DNA from 3 places in the Arthrobacter sp. ok909 genome. Region 3 is predicted to be linked to each of the others. Evidence: riboswitches for the same ligand, from Rfam matches in the RefSeq annotation. Region 3 holds a riboswitch; each other region holds the start of a gene.
The links. A riboswitch is a leader RNA that binds a small molecule or an ion and turns the genes downstream of it on or off. The one in region 3 is predicted to bind S-adenosylmethionine.

Region 1 (3,836 bases), on a different contig from region 3:
CCGGTGCCGGCGCCAATGTCCGCGGCGTCCCTGGCCCCCGCCGGGATCAGCCAGTCGGCCGATTCCTGCGGATAGCCCGGGCGGACGCGGTCGTAGTGCTCTCCGCCGTCCTGGAAGCTTTGTCCGAGTTCCTGACGGCGCTGACTGTGCAGCTTGGGCCCGGCGTGCAGTTTGGGCCTGCCGTGCATTTTGGGCACGCTGTGCAACGTGCGATCTCCTTCGGGGAAGGTCCTGCTGGTTCAGGTACCTTTCGAATTTACCGCACGGGTGCAGTGCCTGATCCCCAGTGCCCGATCCCCAGCGCCTGGTCAGCAGCGCCTAGTCCAAGCAGCGCCTAGTCCAGGGTGCACGGCGCGGCGCCGGCAGTGCCGGGCGTGTTCGGCGCCCAGTGCGGGTAGCTGCGGGTGTCATTGGCCGGCACCCAGCGGCCGGCATCCACCACGTAATCCCAGCCGAGCCCTGTTTGCCGCAGTTGCCGCAGGCCGGCCAGCAGTCGCTCGGCATCCTCCAGCCGGGAGCCCAGGCCAAAGCTGGCCCGCAGGGAGCCGGCGGGCAGGCCGAGCCGCTTGAGCAGCGGGTGGGCGCAGAAGCGGCCGTCGCGCAGGCCGATTCCGTGTTCGGCGGACAGGTAGGCGGCCACCAGCCCGGCGTCGTAGCCCTCTACGGAGAAGTTCACGACGCCGATGGTGCCTGCGCCCGGCTGACCGTCGGCAAGCGACGAGTCGGCGAAGATCTGGTGCACGGTCACGCCCTCGATGCGCTGCAGACCCTCGACCAGGAAGGACCGGATGGCGTCCTCGTGGGCGTACCACTGTGCCGGGTCCAGCTCTGCGATCACCTGGGTGGCGCGGGCCAGTGCGGCCGCACCCAGGACGTTCGGCGAGCCGCCCTCGTGCCGGGCGGGTCCGGTGGTCCAGCTGACGGAGTCGAGCCGGGCGTCGCGGACGGCGCCGCCGCCGGCCAGGTGCGGGGTGCCGGCGTCGAGCCAGTCCGTGCGCCCCACCAGCACACCGGTGCCGAACGGGGCGTAAAGCTTGTGACCCGAGAAGGCGAGGTAGTCGACGTCGTCCGCGGCGATATCGATCCGCCGGTGCGGCGCCAGCTGCGCTGCGTCGACGACGATCCGGGCGCCGTACTCGTGCGCCAGCGCGGCGAGGGCGCGGATCGGCAGGATCTCGCCGGTGACGTTGGAGGCGCCGGTAACGGCCAGCAGGCTCACGCCGCCGCGTGCGAGCTCGTCGCGCAGGCGGTCGATGGTGGCCGCGAGGGTGGGCGCGGCCACGACGCTGCGGTGCGGGACGTTCTGCCAGGGCAGGAGGTTCGCGTGGTGTTCGATGTCGAGGTAGATGACCTCGCCGGCGGGCCGGCCGTCCTGCAGCGGCAGGCACCCGGCCAGCAGGTTCAGGGAATCGGTGGTGTTGCGGGTGAAGATCACGGAATCGTCCGGACGGCCGCCCACGAAGTCCCGCACGATGTCCCGGGCATTTTCGTAGACCGAGGTGCTGATCTGGGATGCGTAGCCGGCGCCGCGGTGGACGCTGGCGTAGTACGGCAGGATTTCGTTCAGGTAGGCCGAGACCACGGACAGGGCCGGGGCGGAGGCGCCGTAATCGAGGTTGGCGTAGCGGGCGTGGCCGCCCTTGATCAGCGGGGAATGGATCTCGGCGCCCGTGACGGCGGCGAGCGGGCGTGCGGCGGCGGCAAACCGTGCGTCGACGTCGGGGGCGGCGGGGAAAGTGGCAGTTGTCATGGGACCTCACTCGAACAGGACCCCACATCGTGGGAATCCGCGCTTGCCGGGTCCGTTCCGGACCGGCCAGGTCGTCACCCGGGGCACCCCACCGCGGCTGGAGGGTTGCCGGCCAGCAAACCGGGGTTTAGCGCTGGCACTCGTGACCTGCATCGAGCGTAGGACATCGGTGCAGCCGTGGAAAAGGCGGCCTCCGAATGTGAAGCGGTTTGTTACGTGCGCGCCGCAAAGCGCGCGTCGGCCGAAGAAACGGCGGCGGCGGCCCCGGAATGGGGGCCGCCGCCGCCGTTTGTTCGGTTGTTGTGAACGGTCGGATGATCCTAGAGGAGGTCGTCGAGTCCGGGGTTGAGCCGCTTGAGCACTTCCGAGTGGAGGATCGAGTTGGTGGCCAGGGCGTTGCCGCCGAAGGGGCCGTCCTCGCCCTCGAGCGAGGTGAAGCGGCCGCCGGCTTCGGTGACGATCGGCACGAGGGCGGCCATGTCGTAGAGGTTCAGTTCGGGTTCGCAGGCGATGTCCACCGCCCCCTCGGCCACGAGGCAGTAGGACCAGAAATCACCATAGGCGCGGGTGCGCCACACTTCCTCGGTAAGGCCGAGGAACTCGTCCAGGTTTCCGCGTTCCTTCCAGCCGCCGAGGCTGGAGTAGGACAGCGACGCGTCCTCGAGCTTGGAAACGTTGGACACTTTCAGCCGGGTGGCGGAGGCCAGGGAGCGGCCGGTGTAGGCGCCCGCGCCCTTGGCCGCCCACCAGCGCTTGCCCAAGGCCGGCGCGCTGACGACGCCGACCACAGGTTCGCCCTCGTCAACGAGGGCGATCAGGGTGGCCCAGACCGGGACGCCGCGGACGAAGTTCTTGGTGCCGTCGATCGGGTCAATGATCCAGCGCCGGGAGCCGTGGCCGGAGCTGCCGAATTCCTCGCCCAAGACCGCATCGCGCGGCCGGGAACGGGAGAGCTGGCCGCGGATGGCCTCTTCGGCGGATTTGTCGGCGTCGGTGACCGGGGTGAGGTCGGGCTTCGTCTCGATCCGAAGGTCCAGCGCCTTGAAGCGGCTCATGGTCTGGGAATCGACGGAATCTGCCAGGACATGGGCAAGGCGCAGGTCATCGTTGTAGCTCGAATCGGTTTGGCTCATGGTTCCAAACTACCGTCTAAGCGGGCGGGCCGCCGGGAGGCCGCGGTACTGCGCCGCGGGCCGGTGAGGGGCCGCCTTAGGACACAGTGCCGAGTTCCTTGGCGTCCTGCGCTTCCATCCGCGGGTCCGTGCCCAGCAGCCTGCGCAGGGAGGCCAGCCGTGCTGGCCCGGAGGGTCCCGCATGCCCGGCCGCAACCCAGGCATCGACGCCGCAGTTGACGGCGGTGGAGTCGTGCTTGCAGCCGCGTTCGCAATCGTCCGTGCCCGGTTCCAGGTCCGGGAAGGATCTCAGGATCCGGTCCGGATCCACGTGGGCAAGCCCGAAGGACCGGATGCCGGGGGTGTCGATGATCCAGCTGCCGGCCGGGGCATCGTTGACTTTGAGCGCCAGCGCGGAGGAAGACGTATGGCGGCCGCGGCCGGTCACCGCGTTGACGCCTCCGGTGGCACGTTCGGCCCCGGTCAGTGCGTTGACCATGGTGGATTTGCCGACGCCGGAATGGCCCAGCATGACGGTGACCTTGCCGTCGAGGTAGCCGCGGAGCTGCGAGACGGCGTCCTTGTCGAGCCGGGCGGAAAGGCCGTCGTCGGAGCGGGCGTCGATGCCTGATGCGGCGGAGTCCGCCGTCTTGGAGATGATGACGGGGAAGTCGAGGTGCGTGTAATTGGACAGCAGCTCGGCGGGATCCTTGACGTCGGCCTTGGTGACGAGCAGCAGCGGCTCAATGCCGGCGTCGTACGCGGCCACGAGCGCGCGGTCGATGAAACCGGTCCGGGGCTCGGGATTGGCCGCCGCCACCACCACCACGAGCTGGTCGGCGTTGGCCACAACGGCCCGTTCGATCGGATCGGTGTCATCGGCACTGCGGCGCAGCAGCGTCTTGCGGTCCAGGATCTTGACCAGCCGCGCGAGGGTGTCAGGTTCACCGGTGACGTCCCCGACGAGGGAGACG
Region 2 (3,836 bases), on a different contig from region 3:
CGGTTCGCGGCAGTGCTGTGCGGGCAACACTGCCGCGAACCGCGAACCGCAAACTCGCGGAGGGAGGCGGTCCTAGACCTGCTTGAGCGCCTGGCCGAGGTCGCGGATCAGGTCCTCGACGTCCTCCAGGCCCACCGAAAGCCGCACCACGCCGTCGCTGAGCCCGATTGCCGCGCGGCCTTCCGGGCCCATGGCGCGGTGTGTCGTGGTGGCCGGGTGTGTGATGAGGGACTTCGAGTCGCCGAGGTTGTTGGAGATGTCGATGATCCGCAGCGCATCCAGGAGCGCGAAGGCGGCCTCCTTGGCGGTGCGGCCCGGGGACGGCGAGAGTTCCAGCGTGAGCACGGTGCCGCCGGCCTTCATCTGCTTCGCCGCGAGATCGTACTGCGGGTGGGAGGGCAGCAGCGGGTACTTGACCCAGCTGACCGCGGGCTGCTGCTCAAGCCAGCCGGCCAGCCGCAGGGCGGAGGCGGAGGAATGGTTGACGCGCAGCGCCATCGTCTCCAGGCCCTTCGTCAGGACCCAGGCGTTGAACGCGGAGAGCGACGGTCCGGTGTGCCGCATGAGCTGCTTGACGGGCCCGTCGATGAATTCCTTGGTGCCCAGGATCGCCCCGCCAAGCACCCGCCCCTGGCCATCGATGTGCTTGGTGCCGGAGTAGACGATCACGTCCGCCCCGAGGTCTCCGCAGCGCTGCAGCAGCGGGGTGGCGAAGACGTTGTCGACCACCACCGTGGCGCCGGCCGCGTGTGCCAGCGAGCTCACGGCGGCGATATCCACGATCTCCTGCATCGGGTTCGACGGCGATTCGAAGAAGACCGCCGTCGTCGGCTCGGACAGCGCCGACTTCCACTGCTCGAGGTCCGGGCCGTCCACGAACACAGTCTCGACGCCCCAGCGCGGCAGGATCTCGTTGAGGATCACAAAGCACGAGCCAAAAAGCGAGCGGGCGGCGACCACCCGGTCGCCGGCCCCCAGCAGCGCGCCCAGGGCGGTGAAGACGGCGGACATGCCGGACGCCGTCGCAAAACATGCCTCGGTGCCCTCGAGCAGCCGCAGCCGCTCCTGGAAGGTTGCGACGGACGGGTTGCCGTAGCGGGAGTAGACGAAGCGCTCGTCCTCCCCGGTGAAGGCGCGCTCGGCAGCGGCCGCGGACTCGTAGACGAATCCTGAGTTGAGGAAGATCGGCTCGGCGGTTTCCTGGAAGCCTGTACGGTCAAGGCCTCCGCGGACGGCCTGGGTGTCGGCCGCCCATCCGGCGGCGTCGGGATTGAAAGTCACTTAAATCTTTCCGAGGTTGGTGGGCAGGCCGCGGTTCTTCCAGCCGTTGACGGTGCGTTCGCCAAAGCGGTCGGTCTCGCCTTCGAAGCCCTCAAGGACGTTGTACGAGGTGTAGCCGGCCTGCGTCGCGGCTGTGGCGGCGGCAATCGACCGGGCGCCGGAGCGGCACAGGAACACGAGCTCGACGGCGGTGTCCTCCGGGGCCTGGCGCTGGAGCTGTTCCACGAAGTGCGGGTTGGGCACCCCGCCTGCGAGGGTCCACTGGATGAAGAGAGGATCGTTGTCCGTGGCCTTCGTATCCGGGATGCCGATGTGGGCCCATTCGCCCTCGGTCCGGACGTCCACCAGGATGGCGCCGGCCTCCAGCTTGGCCCACGCCTCGTGCGGGCTGAGGTCTCCGGCGTAGCTCATGCGTGGCCCTCGAAGGCGTCTTCGGCACCAAATTCGTCACTGTCGAGTTCATCGACGGCGTTGGCCACCGCGGCGTCCGCGCTCGCAATTGCGGCCGGCAGGACCAGCGCCTGCGCCACGATCACGGTGCTGCCGTTGAAGGTGGCGGCGGGGCTTCCGTGCAGGACATAGCCCTCGGCCAGGGCGGCCGACACGCGCTCACAGAAGTCGCGGTCGTCGGCGCCGGTGAACAGGCGGTAGGCCAGCTTGTCCTCGCCGGTGGAAGCCGCGGCCGGGGCTGTGCCGGGGGCGGCTGTTGTACCGGGTATGGCGGGTATGGATGTGTCGGGCACGACGGATCTCCTCTTTCACGCTTGCAGCTCGAATGGTCGATATGCCGAGTATTCACCTGAGGCACCCCGCCGCGAAAGGGAGGGTTGCCGACCGGCCAGTCAGGGCTTGGCACCGGTTCTCATTACTCCCCAAAAACGTAACACTTACGACGCCGGCCCGCACCGCCGCCGTCGTCATGTTCCGTAACCGGACCGCGCCCCCGTGGGGTGACACACGCGGCGGACCGAGAGCTCAGAGTTGCGGGGTGAGAGCCGGGTACGGCGCCCAGGTGAGTAGTAGCGGGCTCCAGTTTCGGGTACTGCCCACTCGTGTCCGCCGGGAGTTTGCGCAGTCTACTGAGGGGATCGGACTGACGCGTCGGCCCGTCCCACGTTTTCTGTGGATCAAGTTGTCTCTGCGTGCAGTTTTCTGTCCCTCAATTTTTTGTGTGAATCGGTGGCCGGAACCGCCGGAGCCGCAGCCGCGGCCCGGCGGGTGACGGCGGAATGGAGCAAACGTGGGCCCGCGCGTACTGGTTACTGGCATTGCAGGCGCCGCCGGCCGGACCGTCGCGGCCCAACTCGCCGCCCGCGGCATCCCGTGCCTCGGCTCCGACGCCCGCGACGTCACCCGGCAGGGCGAGGACGCCACCGCCGCAGCGGCAGTCAGGCTCCTGCCGGCGACGGACCCGGACATGGTCCTGGACCTGCGCCGTCTGGTGGACCGGGAAGCCGTCAACGTCATCATTCCGACCCTCACCGTGGAACTCCCGGTGCTGGCTGCGGCCCGCGCCGGATTCGGCCGGGACGTGCGGATCATCGTCGGCGAGCCTGCCGCGGTGGCCCTCGCCAACGACCACCTGTTCACCGCATGGGCGTTGCAGGCAGCCGTCATTCCGGTCCCGCGTTTCGGGGTTCCGGGCGACCTCGCCGCCGCGCCGGCGTCCCTGGCCGACCTCAACGGTCCCGTCGTCGTCAAGCCGCGAACTTTCAAGGGCACCCACGCCATCCACCTGCTGGCCGGGACCGGCTCCGTCAGCTGGAAGAACCTGCCGGCCGGGCAGCTGGTCCAGGAGTTCATCCCGGGCGCCGACTATGTGGCCCTGGTGTTCGGCACGCCGCCCCGCAACGCGATGGCGCCGGTGGCGGTGGTCCTCGAGAAGACAAAGACCCCGTACGGTCGGGCCGGCAGCGACGAAGTCAGCCGCAGGGTGCCGGCGGCCGAGGCCAACGATGTGCGGAAGCTGGGCCTGGCCGCCGTCCGCACGCTCGGGCTGACCGGCCCGGTCCAGGTCCAGATCCGCCGCCGCGCGGACGGAACCCCCGTGGTGCTGGGCGTCTGCCCGACACTGGGGGCGAACAGCACGTGGGCGCCCGAACTGCTCGACGCCGTCCTGGCAACGTTCATGCTCCCGGCATTCAACCCTGCGTCCTTCCGGCGGTGCCCGGCGATTCCCGCCGATGCCCTGGGGTGAGGCGCCGGTGCCGGTCAGCCCGGCACAGGAACTCGTCCTGGTGTTCATCGGATTGCCCGTCCTGGCGGCGGCGGTGACAGCGGCTGTCGTCCTGGCGCTGGCCCTCTCTTTTGAGGTGCGGTCCGCGCGGCGTCGGCGCCGCCACGCGCCCACTCTCTGGCAGCAGTGGCCCACCGTGTCCATCATTGTGGCGGCGCACAATGGGGGCGGGCTTCTGGCGGACTGCATCCGGTCAGTCCAAGGGAGCCGGTATGAGCGGTACGAGCTGATCCTGGTGGATGCCGGCTCCACGGACAACACCCCGGAGGTCATGGCGGGGTTCGCGGCCGAGGATGGACGGATTGTGTTCGCGGGAAGG
Region 3 (3,836 bases):
TGGTCCTTCGAAACCCGCCAGATCCACGCCGGCCAGGAGCCGGACTCCGCCACCGGCGCCCGGTCCCTCCCGATCTACCAGACGACGTCGTTCGTGTTCCCAAGCGCCGAAAGTGCCGCGAACCGCTTCGCCCTCGCCGAACTTGCCCCCATCTACACCCGGATCGGCAACCCCACGCAGGACGCGGTGGAACAGCGCGTGGCCAGCCTCGAAGGCGGCCTCGCTGCCCTGCTGCTCAGCTCCGGCCAGGCCGCCGAGACCTTCGCGATCCTCAACATCGCCGAGGCCGGCGACCACGTGGTCGCCAGCCCCAGTCTCTACGGCGGCACCTACAACCTGCTCGCCCACACGCTGAAGAAGTTCGGCATCTCCGTGACCTTCGTCGCGGACCCCGACAACCTGGACCAGTGGCGCGAGGCCGTCCGGCCCAACACGAAGCTGTTCTTCGGCGAAGTGGTCTCCAACCCCCGCCAGGACGTGCTGGACATCGAGGGCGTGTCCAAGGCGGCCCACGAGGCCGGCGTGCCCCTGATTGTCGACAACACCCTGTCCACCCCCTACCTCATCCGGCCGATCGAGTGGGGCGCGGACATCGTGGTCCATTCCGCCACCAAGTACCTCGGCGGCCACGGCGCCGCGATCGCCGGCGTGATCGTGGATTCGGGCAAGTTCGACTTCGGCAAGGACCCCGAGCGGTTCCCCGGCTTCAACACCCCGGACCCCACCTACAACGGACTGGTCTACGCCCGCGACCTCGGCGCCGGCGGCGCGCTCGGGGCCAACCTCTCCTACATCCTCAAGGCCCGGGTCCAGCTCCTGCGCGACCTCGGCTCCGCCGTGTCCCCGTTCAACGCCTTCCTCATCGCCCAGGGTATCGAGACCCTTAGCCTGCGGGTTGAACGCCACGTGGCCAACGCCACCAAGGTGGCCGAATGGCTGGAGGCTCGGGACGACGTCGAATCCGTCGCCTACGCCGGGCTGCCGTCCAGCCCCTGGTACGAGCGCGGGCGCAAGTACGGGCCCAAGGGGACCGGCGCCGTCGTCGCGTTCAACATCGCCGGGGGAGCGGAGGCAGGCAAACGCTTCGTCGATGCCCTCGAGCTGCACTCGCACGTCGCCAACATCGGTGACGTCCGCTCCCTCGTGATCCACCCGGCGTCGACCACGCACAGCCAGCTCTCGACCGAGCAGCAGGCCGTGGCGGGCGTGAACCCCGGCCTGGTGCGGCTCTCGGTCGGACTGGAACACATTGACGACATCCTCGCGGACCTCGACGCCGGATTCCGCGCGGCCAAGAGCGCGTAGCTCCACCGGACAACCGGCGGCCGGCCTCCCGCGGACGGGGAGTGCCGGCCGCCGGCTGTCACACGGAAGTCACAATCTTCGTCATTTCCGCACGCTGTTTCGTACACTCATACAAGGTCATGAGTGCCAGCGACAGCCCCGGCTTGCTGGCCGGCAACCCTCCATTTGCGGCGGGGTGCCCCGGGTGAAGACCTGGCCTGCCGGTCAGCTGACGGCAGGCAAGCGCGAAGTTAGGTCCTCATATGACGATTGCCGTCACCCGCAGCGGTGAACCCGAAACCAAACCAACCCGGAACTCCGTTTCCGCCAGCCCCGCCGCCCAAGCGGCCAGGGTACCGGACGGGACCGTCCAGTACCTCGGGATCGGGGACCTGCAGCTCGAATCCGGGGTCCAGCTGCCGGACGTGGTCCTCGGCTATGAGACGTGGGGGACCCTGAATGCCGATGCCTCCAACGCCGTCCTCATTGAACATGCCCTGACCGGCGACACCCATGTGACCCGCGGCGCCAGCGAGGAACCCGGCTGGTGGGAACAATTGGCCGGACCCGGGGCCCCCGTGGACACGGACAAGTACTTCGTCGTATCGATAAACATCCTGGGCGGCTGCTACGGCTCCACGGGACCCTCCACGCCGGCCCCTGACGGCCGCCCCTGGGGATCGAGGTTCCCGCTCGTGACACTCCGGGACACGACCGCCGCCGAGGCGCGGCTGGCCGATGCCCTGGGCATCGACAGCTGGTACGCCGTGCTGGGCGGTTCGCTCGGCGGCGCGCGCGCCCTTGAGTGGGCCGTGACCTACCCCTCGCGGGTCCGCCGCTGCGCCGTGATTTCCGTCGGCGCCAGCAGCACCGCCGAACAGATTGCCTTCGCGCAGGCCCAGACCCTGGCCATCCGCCAGGACCCGAACTTCAACGGCGGGGACTACTACGGCGGCCCGGAACCCGAAGCGGGGCTCGCCCTCGCCCGCCGGATCGCGCACATCACCTACCGCTCTGCGGCCGAGCTCGACGGCCGGTTCGGCCGGAACGCCCAGGAGTCCGAGGCGCCCCTGGCGGCCGGATCGCTGGCCGGGCGCGGACGCTATCAAGTCGAAAGCTATCTGGACCACCAGGGCAACAAGCTGGTCCGGCGTTTTGATGCCAACAGCTACATCGCCATCACCGAGGCGCTCATGAGCCACGACGTCTGCCGCGGGCGCGGAAGCCTCCGGGACTCCCTGGCCCCGGCCACGGCCGAGTTCCTGGTGGCGGCCGTGGACTCGGACCGCCTGTACTTCCCCGCCCAGTCCCGTGCACTGGCCGAGGCTCTGCCGGGGGGCCCCGAGCTGCACATCATCGAGGCGCCGATCGGCCACGACGGCTTCCTCACCGAAATCGGGCAGCTCAGCGGCCAGTTGCGGAGCAATTTCTTCGCCTAGCAGCCGCTCATGGCTGTGCATTTTTGCAGATGCTCTCTGCACGAATGGTCGTTGTGGCTCACGGCACCGGGACCCATACTCGTTGAGAATAACGCTGTGTGTGCTAACTCACACAACATCTCAGCCCAATGGTCCACAGGGTGTCGAGGGCGACACCGAAGGAGTTCTCATGAGCACGGAAAACGCTGCTGCGACGCGCGCAGGCGAGCCCGACGTCAAGACGTCCGGCCTGAAGAAGGTGGTGGCGGCCTCCATGGCCGGCACCGTGGTGGAATGGTACGAATTCTTCCTCTACGCATCCGCGGCCACGCTGGTCTTCGGCAAGGCCTTCTTCCCGAATTCGCAGACCGAACTGGACGGAATCCTCGCGGCGTTCCTCACGTACGCCGTCGGCTTCGTTGCCCGCCCGATCGGCGGGATGGTCTTCGGCCACTTCGGCGACAAGTTCGGCCGCAAGCAGCTGCTCCAGCTCAGCATCATCCTGGTGGGCGTGTCCACGTTCCTGATGGGCTGCCTGCCCACCTTCGCGCAGATCGGCTACTGGGCCCCGGCGCTGCTGGTCTTCCTGCGCTTCGCCCAGGGCTTCGCGGTCGGCGGGGAATGGGGCGGCGCCGTCCTGCTCGTCGCTGAGCATAGCCCCAGCAAGTCCCGCGGCTTCTGGGCCAGCTGGCCGCAGTCCGCTGTTCCGCTCGGCAACCTCTTCGCCACCGCGGTGCTGTTCATCCTGTCCTCCGTGCTGTCTTCGGCGGACTTCCTTAGCTGGGGCTGGCGGGTCGCCTTCTGGCTCTCCGCCGTGATCGTCCTCATCGGCTACTACATCCGCACCAAGGTCAGCGACGCCCCGATCTTCCTGGAAGCACGCAAGGAAGTTGAGGCAGGCCACAAGGGCTACGGCGTTGCCGAGGTCTTCCGCCGCTACCCCCGCGGCGTGTTCACCGCGATGGGCCTGCGCTTCGCGGAGAACATCCTGTACTACCTCGTGGTCACCTTCTCTATCACCTACCTCAAGACGGTGGTCCATGCCGACACCGCCCGGATCCTGCTGCTCCTGCTCGTGGCCCACTTCATCCACTTCTCCGTGGTGCCCATGGTCGGCCGGCTCTCGGACAGGGT

Region 1: linked by a shared signal. The riboswitch ahead of BLR03_RS03305 (aminotransferase class V-fold PLP-dependent enzyme) and the one ahead of BLR03_RS03635 (homoserine O-acetyltransferase MetX) in region 3 are both predicted to bind S-adenosylmethionine.
Region 2: linked by a shared signal. The riboswitch ahead of BLR03_RS15915 (DUF1737 domain-containing protein) and the one ahead of BLR03_RS03635 (homoserine O-acetyltransferase MetX) in region 3 are both predicted to bind S-adenosylmethionine.

Annotation. Positions count from the first base shown of each region.
Region 1 is NZ_FNJS01000002.1:242,082-245,917, forward strand. Features, by position in the region: gene BLR03_RS03300 (class I SAM-dependent methyltransferase) at 1-188, opposite strand, end outside; gene BLR03_RS03305 (aminotransferase class V-fold PLP-dependent enzyme) at 335-1,750, opposite strand; SAM riboswitch class IV at 1,785-1,898, opposite strand; gene hisN (histidinol-phosphatase) at 2,071-2,883, opposite strand; gene BLR03_RS03315 (ribosome small subunit-dependent GTPase A) at 2,960-3,836, opposite strand, start outside.
Region 2 is NZ_FNJS01000021.1:13,433-17,268, reverse strand. Features, by position in the region: gene BLR03_RS15925 (O-succinylhomoserine sulfhydrylase) at 73-1,281, opposite strand; gene BLR03_RS15920 (rhodanese-like domain-containing protein) at 1,282-1,692, opposite strand; gene BLR03_RS15915 (DUF1737 domain-containing protein) at 1,689-2,000, opposite strand; SAM riboswitch class IV at 2,037-2,151, opposite strand; gene BLR03_RS15910 (ATP-grasp domain-containing protein) at 2,522-3,478, shown strand; gene BLR03_RS15905 (glycosyltransferase family 2 protein) at 3,465-3,836, shown strand, end outside.
Region 3 is NZ_FNJS01000003.1:51,481-55,316, forward strand. Features, by position in the region: gene BLR03_RS03630 (bifunctional o-acetylhomoserine/o-acetylserine sulfhydrylase) at 1-1,305, shown strand, start outside; SAM riboswitch class IV at 1,421-1,536, shown strand; gene BLR03_RS03635 (homoserine O-acetyltransferase MetX) at 1,548-2,723, shown strand; gene BLR03_RS03640 (MFS transporter) at 2,893-3,836, shown strand, end outside.